DNA from 2 places in the Achromobacter sp. GW823-FHT04E03 genome. Region 2 is predicted to be linked to the other one. Evidence: predicted binding sites of a transcription regulator. Region 2 holds the regulator's gene; the other holds the start of a gene.

What was found. Region 2 encodes LexA, which represses DNA repair genes until DNA is damaged. Its sites were predicted from a motif close to ACTGTATNNNNATACAGT; they were not measured.
Region 1: imuA (translesion DNA synthesis-associated protein ImuA) is a predicted target of LexA. The motif match lies at 3,983-4,000, and genes of this name have one in related genera.

The regions. Positions count from the first base shown of each region.
Region 1 covers NZ_JBXAIJ010000001.1:1,031,273-1,038,851, reverse strand. The annotation lists gene AC1RHV_RS04815 (error-prone DNA polymerase) at 1-1,815, opposite strand, end outside; gene AC1RHV_RS04810 (Y-family DNA polymerase) at 1,822-3,291, opposite strand; gene imuA (translesion DNA synthesis-associated protein ImuA) at 3,221-3,925, opposite strand; gene AC1RHV_RS04800 (amino acid permease) at 4,119-5,654, opposite strand; gene ypfH (esterase) at 5,840-6,544, shown strand; gene AC1RHV_RS04790 (efflux transporter outer membrane subunit) at 6,545-7,579, opposite strand, start outside.
Region 2 covers NZ_JBXAIJ010000001.1:1,453,905-1,461,483, forward strand. The annotation lists gene uvrB (excinuclease ABC subunit UvrB) at 1-1,496, opposite strand, end outside; gene AC1RHV_RS06725 (amino acid aminotransferase) at 1,572-2,771, shown strand; gene lexA (transcriptional repressor LexA) at 2,974-3,624, shown strand; gene lon (endopeptidase La) at 3,751-6,201, opposite strand; gene clpX (ATP-dependent Clp protease ATP-binding subunit ClpX) at 6,461-7,579, opposite strand, start outside.

The DNA.
Region 1 (7,579 bases), 420 kb from region 2:
TTCGATCTGGAACACGCCTATGGTGTCGGCGTCGCAGATCATGTCGTAGGTGGGCGTGTCGCTGGCGGGGATGTCCTGCAGCCGCAAGGGTTGGCCGCGGCGCTGGCCAGCCAGCTCCAGCGTGCGGCGCAGGGCCGACAGCATGCCCAGCGCCAGCACGTCCACTTTCAGCAGGCCCAGCGCATCCAGGTCGTCCTTGTCCCATTGCACGACGCTGCGGTCTGCCATGGCGGCGTTTTCGATGGGCACCAGACGCGACAGCTTGCCGCGTGAAATCACGAAGCCGCCGGGGTGCTGCGACAGGTGGCGCGGAAAGCCCATCAGGGTCTGCGCCAGCGCCGCCCACTGGCGCGCCACCTGCGATTCCGGGTCCAGTCCGCAGGCGCCCAGGGTGCGCAGCATTTCCTTCTTGCCGTCCCACCATTGGTGGGCGCGCGCCACGGCGTCGATGACGCCTGCGTCCACGCCCAGCGCGCAACCGGTATCGCGCAGCACGCTGCGCGGCCGGTAGGAAATGACCACGGCGGTGAGCGCGGCGCGTTCGCGGCCGTACTTGCGGTAGATGTACTGGATGACTTCTTCGCGGCGCTGGTGCTCGAAGTCCACGTCGATGTCGGGCGGCTCGTTGCGCTCCTTGCTGATGAAGCGTTCGAACAGGTTGTTGCCGCGCACCGGATCCACTTCGGTGATGCCCAGGCAGTAGCAGACCGCGGAGTTGGCGGCGGACCCGCGGCCCTGGCACAGGATGCCCTCGCCGCGGGCGTACTGGACGATGTCGTAGACGGTGAGGAAATAGGCTTCGTAGTGCAGGTCCGTGATCAGGGCCAGCTCTTTTTCGATCTGCGCGGTGACGCTGTCCGGCGTGCCTGAAGGAAAGCGGCGGGCGGCCCCGGCCAGGGTTTCCTGGCGCAGATAGGTGGCCGGCGTGTGGCCACGCGGAATGATTTCGTCCGGGTATTCGTAGCGCAGCTCGTCCAATGAGAAGGCGCAGCGGCGGGCCACGGCCAGCGTCTGGGCCAGCGCTTGCGGCGGGTACAGGTTGGCCAGGCGCATGCGCGTACGCAGGTGCTGTTCGGCGTTGCCGGACAGTTCATAGCCGCATTGCGATACCGGTTGGCGAGTGCGGATGCCGGTCAGCGTGTCGTGCAGCGGCTTGCGCGAACGCAGATGCATCTGCACCTGGCCCAGCGCCACGATGGGCAGGTCCGCGGCCTGCGCGGCGTGCTCGACCGCGGCGCGGTGCAGGTCGTCGCGCGAGCGGTGCAGCAAGGTCAGCCCCACCCAGGCGCGGTGGGGGAAGACGCGTGCCAGCCAGCGCGCCTGCTCGGCCATGCGGTCGGCGTCGGTGCCGTAGGCGGGGCTCAGGATGGCCAGGCATTCGGGCAGGTGGCGCAGGTGGGCGTGGCCGCTGGGAGGATGGGTAAGGTCTTCGGGCGCCAGCTGGTATTCGCCCTTGGGCGCGCGGGTGCGGGCCAGGGTGATCAGTTCGGACAGGTTGCCGTAGCCCTCGCGCGTCTGCGCCAGCAGGGTCAGGCCTAGTGGCGCGGCGTCGGGCGCGGCGCGCAGCTGGAAGGTGGCGCCGATGATGAGTGGCAGCTTGCGGGCCTTGGCCTCCACGTGGGCGCGGACCACGCCCGCCAGCGAACATTCATCGGTGATGGCGAGCGCGGCGTAGCCCAGTTCGGCGGCGCGTTCGACCAGTTCCTCGGGGTGCGAAGCGCCCTGCAGGAACGAGAAGTTGGACTGGCATTGCAGCTCGGCGTAGCCGGGCAACTGCGCCAGGATGCCGGGGGTGTCGTCGTCGTCCATGCGCATGGCGTTTCAGGCGTAGAGCCCATGCAGGAACCAGCGGGCGTGCTCGTCGTCGCGCTCGCGGTAGATCCAGTAGCGCGCGGCGGCGGCGTCCTCGGCGACGAAGTAGTCGCGCACGGTCAAGGCCGGATCCCACCAGCCGCTTTCGATGCGTTCGGGGCCGCGCATCAGGCGCAGCGCCTGGCCGCCGTATTGCGGCCGGTGGCCGGACAGCTTCAAGGGCAGCGGCGGGTCCAGCAGCCAGAAGGGGCGGTCCAGCAGGGCGGGCAGGGGCGCGGGGCGTTGGGGCGGCGACAGCGCGTCGCCCCAGGCGTTGGCGGCCTCGGGGCGGTGGTCGGGTACCGGGTGGGCGTGGCGCACCTGGTCGCGGCCCAGCCGCGCCACCAGCAGGTCCAGCAGCCGGGCATGGTCGGCAGGCGTGCCGCCGGGCTCGGGGAACAGGGTGGTGCTGGCGGCGGGCTGCTCGACCGTGTCGGGCGCCAGCAGCGCCACGGCGATCACGGGCGCTTCCAGCGTGAAGCGCGCCAGCTTTTCCCGCAGCAGGTGGAGGATCTGCGGCGCCTGCCAGACCGGCTGGGCCAGGGCCAGTTCCAGTTCGGTGGGCGGCCGGGCGTGGCGGCCGCGTTCGTGTTCCATGCTGAGCACCACGCGGCGTACCGCCAGTTGCCGGGCGCTGAGCCAGCCGCCCAGCTGTTCGGCCAGGCGGCGCGCCACCGCCAGCACCGCGTCGGTGTGCTCGACGTAGTCGGTGAGTTCGATGCGGCGCGAGAACTGGTGTGGCGGTTCGACCCAGCGGTGGAGCTCGGGCGCCAGGCCGTAGGCGGCGTCCAGGGCCTGCAGCAGTTCGGGGGCGCTGCGCCGCTGAAGCCCCGCGCGCGGCAGGGCGCGCAGGTCCGCCAGGGTATGGCAGCCGATGTCGTCGAGCCAGTCGCGGCGGGCCTGCGCCTGCGGCAGCAGGGCTAGCGGCAGGGCGTCCAGCCGCCGGGTCAGCGTGGGCAGCGTGAGGGTACGGCGGGGCGCGCGCCGGCCGGGGCTGCGCGCCAGCAGCCAGGCGCCGGCGGCGGTCGGCGCCATGCCTAGCGACACGCGCAGGTCCAGGGCGCGCAAGGTGGCGGCGACCCGCCGGTGCAGCGCCTTGGGGCCGCGGAAGAGCATCAGGCTGGCGCTCACGTTCAGGAGCAGCGTGTCGCCGTCGGCCAGGGCGATTTCGGGCGTGTATTGCAGCAGCGCCAGCGCCGCGCCCTGCAAGGCTTCGGACTCGGCCTGGGCATCGCGGGGCAGCAGCTCGACCTCGGGAGCGATGGCGGCCGCGCCCGCGCGGCGCATGCCCGGCTTGACGCCGGCGCGGCGGGCGGCGGGCGTCAGGGCGGCGACGCGTTCCTGTTCCAGGACCGCGAACGCCTGCCCCTCAAGCGGCCAGTGCGGGCGCAGTGCGTCCAGCGGCAGGCAGCGCAGGAAGGCGGCGATCCAGAGGCGCATGGCGGGGAGAAACAGGAATGGTGGCGCCGGTGTCCAGGCCCACGTACAGCGGCGTGTCGCAGGCGGGCCCGCGGCGCTTCAGGATATGGACGGACAGGCCGCCCGCGGCCGGCGCCAGCGCCAGCCGCAAGGGCGCGGGCGTGGCGTTCTGCGCCGCGCTGCTGGGGCGCACCGCGATGAACAGCAGGTCGCTGGCCTGGGCGGCCAGGTGCAGGCGGCGCAGGGATTCGGGGCGCACATGAGGCAGCCAGCAGATCAGGGCGCCGCAACTGCCGTTCTTCAGGATCTGTTCGGCGGCCCAGAGCGCGTCCACGGGTTTTTCCGGCGCCACCCAGAGCAATTGACGGGGATCCAGCCGCCAGCTCATCCAGCTGGCGATGTGGGGCGCGTGCGGCGGCTGCACCAGCGCAATGGCGCGGCGCGTTTCCAGTTGGGCCAGCGCCGGACGCAGCAGGCGGATTTCGCCGATGCCGGGGTGCGGGACCAGCAATTCGTTCAGGGAACCCAGCGGCCAGCCGCCGTCTGGCAGCTCGGCCGAAAGCGCGGCATGCCCGGTGGGCAGGGTGCGGGCGGCGCCTTGAGCCAACTGGGTGGCGCGCCACAACGCGGGATGGATACGTTCTGGGGACTGCATGGCAAATCGGTTGTCGGGAGATAGGAACCCGGTGGAAGTGGCCGATGAGCCATTATAACTGTATATATGTACAGTATTTAAAGGGGGCGGAGCATGCCGCGAACTAAAAGAAAACCCACCCGTACACCTTTCGATGCAGAGGGGTGGGCCGTGTTGGATACGATTTTAGTTGCTTCAGGCAGGCGGATCGCAACTAAGCGCGGGCGTTCTCACTAGTAGCTGCCGAGGCCGCCACACCCGCCGCGCGATCCAGGTCCAACCCATAAAACCGCATATCCTCGTACCGGATCCAGTGCGACTTGCGCACCAGCCGGTGGCCGATCCACAAGGCCAGGAACAGCGGGATCGCCAGGTAGGTGGAGATCACGCCGATCCAGTCGATGCGGTCTTGCAGGAAGGCCTGGTAGTTCTGGCCCAGCGTGACCACCAGGCACAGGACGAAGGCCAGTAGCGGACCGAAGGGGAACAAGCCGGCCTTGTAGGGCAGGTCGGCGGTGTCGTAGCCATGCTTCACATAGCCCTGGCGGAAGCGGTAATGGCTGACGGCGATGCTCAGCCAGACGATGAATTCGGTCATGCCGGCGAAGTTCAGCAGCCAGATGTAGACGGCCTTGGGGCTGTACACCAGGCTGAACAGGCACAGGCAGGCCAGCAGCGCGGTGGCCATCAGCGCATACAGCGGCACGCCGCTGCGCGTCACGCGCCGGAACAGGGCGGGCGCCTGGCCTTCCACCGCCATGTTGAACAGCATCCGCGTCGCCGCGTACATGCCGGAATTGCCGGCCGACAGCACCGAGGTCAGGATCACGGCGTTCATCACGGTGGCCGCCGACAGCAGCCCGGCGTGCTGGAACACCAGCGTGAAGGGGCTGACCGCGATGTCTTCCACTTCGTTGCGCAGCAGTTGCGGGTCGGTATAGGGCAGCAGCAGGCCGATGATCAGGATGGCCAGCACGTAGAACAGCAGGATGCGCCAGAACACATGGTTGATCGCGCGTGGCACGTTGCGGCGGGGATTTTCGGATTCGCCGGCGGCCACGGCCACCAGTTCGGTGCCCTGGAACGAATAGGCCACCACCATCGCCACGCCGACCCAGGTGGCCACATTGCCCACGAAGGGCGCGTCGCCGACCGACCAGTTGGCCAGTCCCACGGGCGTGCCGCTGTGGATGATGCCCACCAGCATCGCCAGCCCGACGCCGATGAAGCACAGCACGGCCACGACCTTGATGATGGCGAACCAGTATTCGGCTTCGCCGAAGCTGCGCGCCGAAAAGGCGTTCAGGCCGAAGGTCAGGGCCAGGAAGGCCACGCTCCATATCCAGCCGGGCGTATCGGGGAACCAGTAGGCCATGACCAGCTGCGCGGCCACCACGTCCACCGCCACCACCGTGGCCCAGCTGATCCAGAAGTTCCAGCCCAGCGCGAAACCGAAGCCGCCGTCCACGTAGCGCGAGGCATAGGTGCAGAAGGAACCCGATACCGGCATGAAGGTGGCCAGTTCGCCCAGGCTGGTCATGATGAAGTAGACCATCAGGCCGATGGCCAGGTAGACCAGCAGCGCGCCGCCCGGGCCGGCCTGGGCAATGGCGGCGCCGGAAGCCACGAACAGGCCGGTGCCGATGGCTCCGCCCAACGCTATCATCGTGAGGTGGCGCGCCTTGAGCACGCGATGCAGCTGGTTCTGGCCGGCAGGCGTGGCGCCGGATTCTGTCGTCGGAGTTTGCATTACTGGGGTAGGAGGTTGCCGCGGCGGCGGACCATCAGGCACGGGCGCGCGGGCCTGCCCGCCAGGCAATGCCGCGCAAGCCAGCCGGTCCGTGGCGGTGCGGCAAAGGTTGCTTCAAGGCGCGCATTTTACAATGCGGCTATTCCGGGGCCGTTCGGCGGCCCCAGCCAGCACGGAGCAGTTTCATGGCGTCTTCCACTTCTATCGAATTTCTTCCCAACGCCGGCGTCGACGTGCGCCAGCTGTTCATCCTGCTGCACGGCGTGGGCGGCAGCCCCGACGACATGGAGCCGCTGGCAAAAGCCGTGCGCGCGGCGTTCCCGAGCGCGGCGGTGCTGGCGCCCCAGGGGTTCGAGCCCTACGACGGCGGCGGCGATGGCCGGCAGTGGTTCTCGGTACGCGGCGTGACCGAGGAAAACCGCCCGGAACGCGTGGCGCAGGCCTTGCCGCCCCTGGAGACCTATGTGCGCGAGGCGCAGGCCCGTTTCGGCCTGCTGCAGTCGGACACGGCGCTGGCGGGCTTTTCGCAGGGCGCGATCATGGCGCTGGAACTGGTGCAGGCGCACGACGGCATCGCCGGTCGCGTCATCGCGTTCTCGGGCCGCTATGCCCAGATGCCCAAGATCGCGCCGCAGTTCACCACGTTGCACCTGCTGCACGGCGCCGCCGATCCGATCATGAACGTGGAGCTCATCCAGGCCGCCCAGGCGCGCCTGACCGAGCTGCACGGCGACTCGACCATCGACATCGCCACCCAGGTGGGGCACGCGTTGCATCCGGCGCTGATCGAGCGCGCCATCGTGCGCTTGAAGACCTGCGTGCCGTTGCGCAGCTGGGAGGCCGCGCTGGGTCTTAACCAGACGCCGCCCGACGGCACCCCGGTGCATTGATCATTTTTCCCAGCCGCCGCCCAGCGCCAGGAACAGCGCGATCTGGTCGCTGCTGAGGTCGGCCTGCGAGGCGGCCAGCGCGCTTTCATTGCTGGCCAGCGTGCGCTCGGCGTCCAGCACGGTCAGGTAGTCGGTCTTGCCGTACTGGAACAGGCGGCTGGCCTGCGAGGCGGCCTCGGCGCTCTGGTCGCGCGCGGCGCGCAGGGCGGCGTCGCGGTCCAGCTGACGCGCGTAGACCACCAGCGCGCTTTCCGTTTCCCGCAGGGCGTTCAGCACGGTGGCGTCGAAGCGCGCCGCCGCGGCCTTGGTGCTGGCCTGAGCCTCGGCGATGCGGGCCTGCGTGGCGCCAGTGTTGGGGATGGTCCAGGAGATCAGCGGACCGACGCTCCAGCTGAAGGTGCCGCGGTCGCCGAACATGGCGGCCGGACCGCCCGAGGCCGCCGACAAGCCCAGAGAGATCTTCGGATACAGGTCCGCGGTAGCCACGCCGATGCGCGCGGTGGCCGCGGCCAGCGTGCGTTCGGCCTGGCGGATGTCCGGACGGCGGCGCAGCAGTTCGGCGCCGTCGCCCACGGGGATGGTCTCGGTCAGGCGCGGGGCCTGGGCGCATTGCAGCAGCGCGGGCGGGATCTGGCCCGGCGTCTGGCCGGTCAGCGCCGCCAGGCGGTACAGCGCGGTGCGCTGCTGGGCCTGGAATGGCGGCAGGTTGGCCTGCAGCTGTTCAAGCTGGCTGCGGGCGCGGGTCACGTCCAGCGTGGTGCCGCGGCCGGCGCGTTGCAGCCGGTCCACCGCGTCCAGCGATTGCTTCTGCACCTGCACCGAATGCTGGGCGGAGGCCAGCTGCATGCCGGCCGCGCACATATTGGCGTAGGCCCGGGCGGTCTCGGCGGCGACGGTGACGCGGGTGGCGTCATAGGCGGCCTGCGCGGCCTGCTCGTCGCCGCTGGCCGCTTCCACGGCGCGGCGGATCTGGCCGAACAGGTCCAGCTGGTACGACACGCTGGCGCCCATGGAATAGGACCAGCGGTTGGGCGG
Region 2 (7,579 bases):
TCCGCCATGCGCTTGGTCAGGGTAGTGACCAGCACGCGCTCCGCTTGCGCCACGCGCGCCTTGATCTGCCCGAGCAGATCGTCGACCTGGGTGCGGGCGGGCAAGACCTGGACCAGCGGGTCCACCAGGCCGGTAGGCCGGACCACCTGCTCCACCACATTGTCGGTGTGCTCTTTCTCGTAGGCGGCCGGCGTGGCCGACACGAACACGCACTGGCGCATCCGGGCCTCGAATTCCTCGAGCTTCAGCGGCCGGTTGTCCAGCGCCGACGGCAGGCGGAAACCGTACTGCACCAGCGTTTCCTTGCGCGCCCGATCGCCCCGGTACATGCCGCCCAACTGGCCGATGGTGACGTGGCTTTCGTCGATGAACATGAGCGCATCGGACGGCAGGTAGTCGATGAGGGTGGGCGGCGGTTCGCCCGGCGCCGCGCCCGACAGGTGGCGGGAATAGTTTTCGATGCCTTTGCAGAAGCCCAGCTCCTGCAGCATTTCCAGGTCGAAACGGGTGCGCTGCTCCAGCCGCTGGGCTTCGACCAGATGACCGTCGTCGACGAAGCGCTTGACCCGTTCGCGCAGCTCTTCCTTGATGGTCTCGATGGCGCGCAGCACGGTGTCGCGCGGCGTGACGTAGTGCGAACCGGGGTAGACAGTGAAACGCGGCAGCTTCTGGCGGATGCGGCCGGTCAGCGGATCAAACAGCTCCAGGCTTTCGATCTCGTCGTCGAACAGCGTCAGGCGCAGCGCCAGTTCCGGGCTTTCCGCCGGGAAGATGTCGATGGTCTCGCCACGCACCCGGAAAACGCCGCGGGTGAACTCGGCGTCATTGCGGGTGTACTGCATGGCGACCAGGCGGGCCAGGATCTCGCGGCGCGAGATCTGGTCGCCGGCGCGCAGGATCAGCACCATGGCGTGGTAGTCGCCGGGGTTGCCGATACCGTAGATGCAGGACACGGTGCCCACGATGATGGTGTCGCGGCGTTCCAGCAGGCTCTTGGTCGCCGACAAGCGCATCTGTTCGATGTGCTCATTGATGGACGAATCCTTTTCAATGAACAGGTCGCGCGTGGGGACGTACGCCTCGGGCTGGTAGTAGTCGTAGTACGAAACGAAGTACTCGACGGCGTTCTTCGGGAAGAACTCCCGCATTTCGGCGTACAGCTGGGCGGCCAGGGTCTTATTGGGGGCCAGTACCAGCGCCGGGCGCCCCATGCGGGCGATGACGTTGGCCATGGTGTAGGTCTTGCCGGAGCCCGTCACGCCCAACAGCGTCTGGAACATCAGGCCGTCTTCGACCCCCTGGGTCAACCCCTCGATGGCGGTGGGCTGATCGCCCGCCGGCGGATAGGGTTGGTACAGATGAAACGGGCTGCCCGGGAAATCGATGAATCCAGGGCCTGGCGCGGACGGATCCGCCACGGCCGATGCCGCCGCGGGATCGGCCGCCAGGTTCGCTGCGGCCCCCGCCGTAATCGGGTCTATTGCGCTCTTAGGCATGCTAGACTCTTCCAGGGTAAACCCCTCATTATCCACAGCAGCCTGTACTGCGTCCACCCACCTCATCAGACTCCCATGAGCACCCTTTTCGATTCCGTCGAACTCGCCCCGCGCGACCCCATTCTTGGCCTGAACGAACAATACAACGCTGATACGCGTCCCGGTAAAGTCAATCTGGGCGTGGGCGTGTACTACGACGATCAGGGTCGCATCCCCCTGCTGGGCGCGGTCCGCAAGGCCGAAGCCGCCCGCATCGAAGCCGCCGCCGCCCGCGGCTACCTGCCGATCGAAGGCATCGCCGGTTACAACAACGGCGCGCAAGCCCTGCTGCTGGGCAAGGATTCCGCGCTGGCCGCCGCCGGCCGCGTGCTGACCACTCAGGCCCTGGGCGGCACCGGCGCGCTGAAGATCGGCGCTGACTTCCTGCGCCAGCTGCTGCCGACCTCCAAGGTCCTGATCAGCGACCCCAGCTGGGAAAACCACCGCGCCCTGTTCGAGCGCGCCGGTTTCGAAGTCGGTACCTATTCGTACTACGACGCCGCCACGCGCGGTCTGAACTTCGATGCCATGCTGGCCGACCTGAAGGCCGCGCCGGCCAAGACCGTCGTCGTGCTGCATGCCTGCTGCCACAACCCGACCGGCGTGGACCCCACCGCCGACCAGTGGAAGCAGATCGCGGCCGTCGTGAAGGAAAACAATCTGGTCCCGTTCCTGGACATCGCCTACCAGGGCTTCGGCGACGGCCTGACCGAAGACGCTTCGGTCGTGCGCATGTTTGCCGATCTGGACCTGACCATGTTCATCAGCTCCTCGTTCTCGAAGTCGTTCTCGCTGTACGGCGAGCGCGTCGGCGCGCTGACGGTCGTCGCCGGCAGCAAGGACGAAGCCACCCGCGTGCTGAGCCAGCTCAAGCGCGTGATCCGCACCAACTACTCCAACCCGCCCACCCATGGCGGCACGGTGGTGTCGACGGTCCTGAACACGCCTGAACTCTTCGCGATGTGGGAAGAGGAACTCGCCGGCATGCGCGACCGCATCCGCCTGATGCGCAAGCAACTGGTCGACAAGATCAAGGAACACGGCGGCAAGCAGGACTTCAGTTTCGTGCTGCAGCAGCGCGGCATGTTCTCGTACTCGGGCCTGACCGCGGCGCAAGTGGATCGCCTGCGCGAAGAGCATGGCGTGTATGCCGTCTCCAGCGGCCGCATCTGCGTGGCCGCGCTGAACAGCGGCAACATCGACAAGGTCGCCAAGGGCATCGCGGCCGTGCTGTAAGCCATTTGCAGCGCACAGGCCCACGCGGGCCTGCCGTCAGGAACGGGACCTTCGGGTCCCGTTTTTCTTTTGGTCCGGACCAGCTTCTTCTTTTGGTCCGGACCGGCTTTTTCTTTTGGTCCAGACCGGCTTGCTTTTTTGCGCTGCGTCCCCCAGAATGGCGCTGTATATATGTACAGTCCGCTAGCACCGGATCATCGCCATGGCCAGCAAACTCACTGATCGCCAACAACAAATCCTGGATCTCATCAGGCAGACCGTCACTCGCACCGGCTTCCCGCCGACGCGTGCCGAAATTGCCCTGGCCCTGGGTTTCCGTTCCCCCAACGCGGCGGAAGATCACCTCAAGGCGCTTGCCCGCAAGGGCGCCATCGAACTGACGGCCGGCGCGTCCCGCGGCATCCGCCTGAAAGACACCTCCCCTGCTCCCACGCAAAGCTCGCTGCCCATGCCGGGCCTGGCGCAGTTGCTGCTGCCGCTGGTCGGCCGCGTGGCCGCGGGCAGCCCCATCCTGGCTGCCGAGCACGTCGAACGCGAGGTCGGCGTCGATCCCAACCTGTTCGCCCAGACGCCCGACTACCTGCTCAAGGTGCGCGGCATGAGCATGCGTGACGCCGGCATCCTGGAAGGCGACCTGCTCGCCGTAAAGAAAGCCTCGGAAGCCCGCAACGGCCAGATCGTGGTGGCCCGCCTGGGCGACGACGTCACGGTCAAGCGCTTGCAGCGCCAGAACGGCCACATCGAACTACTGCCCGAAAATCCCGACTTCGAACCCATCGTGGTCGAAGCCGGCCAGGATTTCGCGTTGGAAGGCATCGCGGTGGGCCTGATCCGCACGCACGCGCTGCACTAGCCCCCCCCATTACTCCCGCGTTTGCGCGCGGCATGAAAAAAACCCCGCCAAGAAATTGACGGGGTTTTTTGTTGGAAGCTATCCAGAAGGGGCGCCGCTTACCGGCGGCGTCCCTCCCGGTGTCCATCAGTGCTTGAGCACCGGGTCGGTCGAACCAGGTTCGGCAGGCTTGGCCACCAGGGGTTCCTTGACCGCTTCTTCCTCGGCCAGGGGCTCCGGCAGACGCTCCAGCGCCAGTTCCAGCACCTTGTCGATCCAGCGCACCGGCACGATCTCAAGGTGGTTCTTGACGTTGTCCGGGATCTCCGCCAAATCCTTGACGTTTTCTTCCGGGATCAAGACCGTCTTGATACCGCCACGGTGAGCCGCCAACAGCTTTTCCTTCAGGCCGCCGATGGGCAGGACTTCGCCGCGCAGCGTGATCTCGCCGGTCATGGCGACATCGGCGCGCACCGGAATGCGCGACAAGGCCGACACCATGGCCGTGGTGATCGCGATACCCGCGGACGGACCGTCCTTGGGCGTGGCGCCTTCCGGCACGTGCACGTGCATGTCGTGCTTTTCGAAGACGCTGTCGGCAAAGCCCAGACGGCGGGCGCGGGAACGCACCACGGTGCGGGCCGCCTCGACCGACTCCTTCATCACGTCGCCCAGCGAACCGGTGCGTTGGATGACGCCCTTGCCCGGCATGTCCGCGACTTCGATCGTCAGCAGGTCGCCGCCAACTTCCGTCCAGGCCAGACCCGTCACCTGACCGATCTGGTTTTCCTTTTCGGCCATGCCGAAGGCGTAACGGCGCACGCCCAGGAAATCGCTCAGGTTGTCGCCCGTGACGTTGACCGGCTTGACCTCGGCGGTCTTGCCTTCGGCCTTGGCGCGGTCGCTCTGGGTCAGCAACTGCTTGATGACCTTGCGGCAGATCTTGCCCACTTCGCGTTCGAGCGCACGCACACCGGCTTCGCGGGTGTAGTAGCGCACGATGTCGCGCAGCGCGCTGTCGTCGACCGTGAGTTCGCTATCCTTCACGCCGTTGTTCTTCATCAGCTTGGGCAGCAGATGGTCGCGGGCGATGTGGATCTTCTCTTCCTCGGTGTAACCCGACAGGCGGATCACTTCCATGCGGTCCAGCAGCGCCGGCGGAATGTTCAGCGTGTTGCTGGTAGCCACGAACATGACGTCGGACAGGTCGAAGTCGACTTCGATGTAGTGGTCCTGGAACGTGTGGTTCTGTTCCGGGTCCAGCACCTCGAGCAGCGCCGACGAGGGATCGCCGCGGAAATCCATGCCCAGCTTGTCGATTTCATCGAGCAGGAACAAGGGATTGCGCACGCCGACCTTCGACATGTTCTGGACGATCTTGCCCGGCATGGAGCCGATGTACGTACGACGGTGGCCGCGGATCTCGGCTTCGTCGCGCACGCCGCCCAGCGCCATGCGCACGAACTTGCGGTTCGTCGCCTTGGCGATGGATTGGCCGAGCGAGGTCTTGCCCACGCCCGGAGGGCCGACCAGGCACAGGATCGGCGCCTTCACCTTGTCCACGCGCTGTTGCACGGCAAGGTATTCCAGGATCCGTTCCTTGACCTTTTCCAGACCGTAGTGGTCGTTGTCCAGCACCGTTTCGGCGTTGCTGATGGAATTGTTGATCTTGCTCTTCTTCCTCCAGGGGAGGTTGATGAGCGTATCGATGTAGTTGCGCACCACGGTGGCTTCGGCCGACATGGGCGACATGAGCTTGAGCTTCTTGAGCTCGGCATCGGCCTTCTTGCGCGCCTCTTTGGGCATATGGGCAGCGATGATCTTCTTTTCGAGCTCTTCGATGTCCGCGCCCTCTTCGCCTTCGCCCAACTCCTTCTGAATGGCCTTGACCTGCTCATTCAGGTAGTAGTCGCGCTGGCTCTTTTCCATCTGCTTCTTCACGCGGCCGCGAATCCGCTTCTCGACCTGGAGGATGTCGATTTCGGTTTCGAGTTGCGTGAGCAGACCCTCGAGGCGCTCGGAGGTGCCGACGATCTCGAGCATCTTCTGCTTCTGCTCGAGCTTCAAGGGAAGATGCGCGGCGATCGTGTCGGCCAGGCGTCCGGCATCATCGATGCCAGCCAGCGAGGTCAGGATCTCCGGGGGGATCTTCTTGTTCAGTTTTACGTACTGCTCGAACTGCGCGACGATGGCGCGGCGCAGGGCTTCGGTCTCGGAGCCTTGCATGGCGTCCGGTTCGATCGGCGACACCTGGCAGGTGAAATGCGAATCGGCATCTTCGATGCTGTTGATGCGGGCGCGCTGGGTACCTTCGACCAGCACCTTGACGGTGCCGTCGGGCAGCTTGAGCATCTGCAGGATGCCGGCTACGCAGCCGATCTCGTAGACGTCTTCGGGGGTGGGATCATCCTTGCCGGCGGATTTCTGGGCCACCAGCATGATGCTCTTGCCCGCTTCCATCGCAACCTCGAGCGCGCGGATAGAGCGCGGACGGCCGACGAACAGCGGGATGACCATGTGCGGAAACACCACGACATCGCGCAGTGGAAGCAGGGGCAGGTCGATCGGGTCGGAAGGCAGGGTCTGGCTGGCAGACATAGGAGGTTCCTCGGTATGACTCGGCGTATCGGGGACGGGAGGCCTGGGTATACCCGGACAATCCACGTCGGTTACGTCTGTTATGGGAACAATAGCCGAAAATTCAAGATCTCGGCGCCTGGATCCCCCAAAGGCTGAAAAAAACCGCGGGGCGGCACCCTCAGTATGCAAGCGTCGCGCCTGCAGGAAAAGCGTGTTTGCACCCGGGAATGTGCCTTAGGCAAAAAAACCCGTTACAGGAACGGGCTTTTTTGAAATATCAGGCTGCGGCGTCGCGGACTTCTCCGCGCTCTGGCTTGTCTGAAGCCGCGTCCTCGTCGGCGTAGATGAGCAATGGCTTGCCCTCGCCTTCGATCGCGTTCTCGTCCAGCACCACGCGCTTGACGTTGCCCTGGGAAGGCAGGTCATACATGGTGTCGAGCAGGGCCTGCTCGATGATGGAACGCAGACCGCGCGCGCCCGTCTTGCGGCGCAGCGCCTTGCGGGCGATCGCCTTCAGGGCGGCGGGACGCACGTCGAGCTCGGCGCCTTCCATGGCGAACAGCTTCTGGAACTGCTTGAGCAAGGCATTCTTGGGCTCGGTCAGGATTTGCACCAGGGCCGCTTCGTCCAGCTCGTCCAGGGTTGCGACCACCGGCAGACGGCCAACCAGTTCGGGGATCAGGCCGAACTTGATCAGGTCTTCGGGTTCGACTTCGGAGAACAGTTCGCCCACGCCGCGCTCCGACTTGGCGCGCACCGAGGCCGAAAAGCCGATGCCCGATTTCTCGGTGCGGTCGCGGATGACCTTTTCCAGTCCGTCGAAGGCGCCGCCCACGATGAACAGGATGTTGGTCGTGTCGACCTGGACGAAGTCCTGGTTCGGGTGCTTGCGGCCGCCCTGCGGGGGCACCGAGGCGACCGTGCCTTCGATCAGTTTCAGCAAGGCCTGCTGCACGCCCTCGCCCGATACGTCGCGCGTAATGGACGGGTTGTCGGACTTGCGCGAAATCTTGTCGATTTCGTCGATGTAGATGATGGCGCGCTGCGCCTTTTCCACTTCGTAGTTGCAGTTCTGCAGCAACTTCTGAATGATGTTCTCGACGTCTTCGCCCACGTAACCGGCCTCGGTCAGCGTGGTGGCGTCGGCCATGACGAAGGGCACGTTCAGCATGCGCGCCAGCGTCTGGGCCAGGAGCGTCTTGCCCGACCCGGTGGGGCCGATCAGCATGATGTTGCTCTTGGAGAGCTCGACTTCGTCGCCCTTGATCTCGCCGTGGCGGATGCGCTTGTAATGGTTGTAGACGGCCACGGCCAGCATGCGCTTGGGCGAGTTCTGCCCAATGACGTACTGGTCGAGGAAGGTCTTGATTTCAGCCGGAGTGGGCAGTTCGGAACG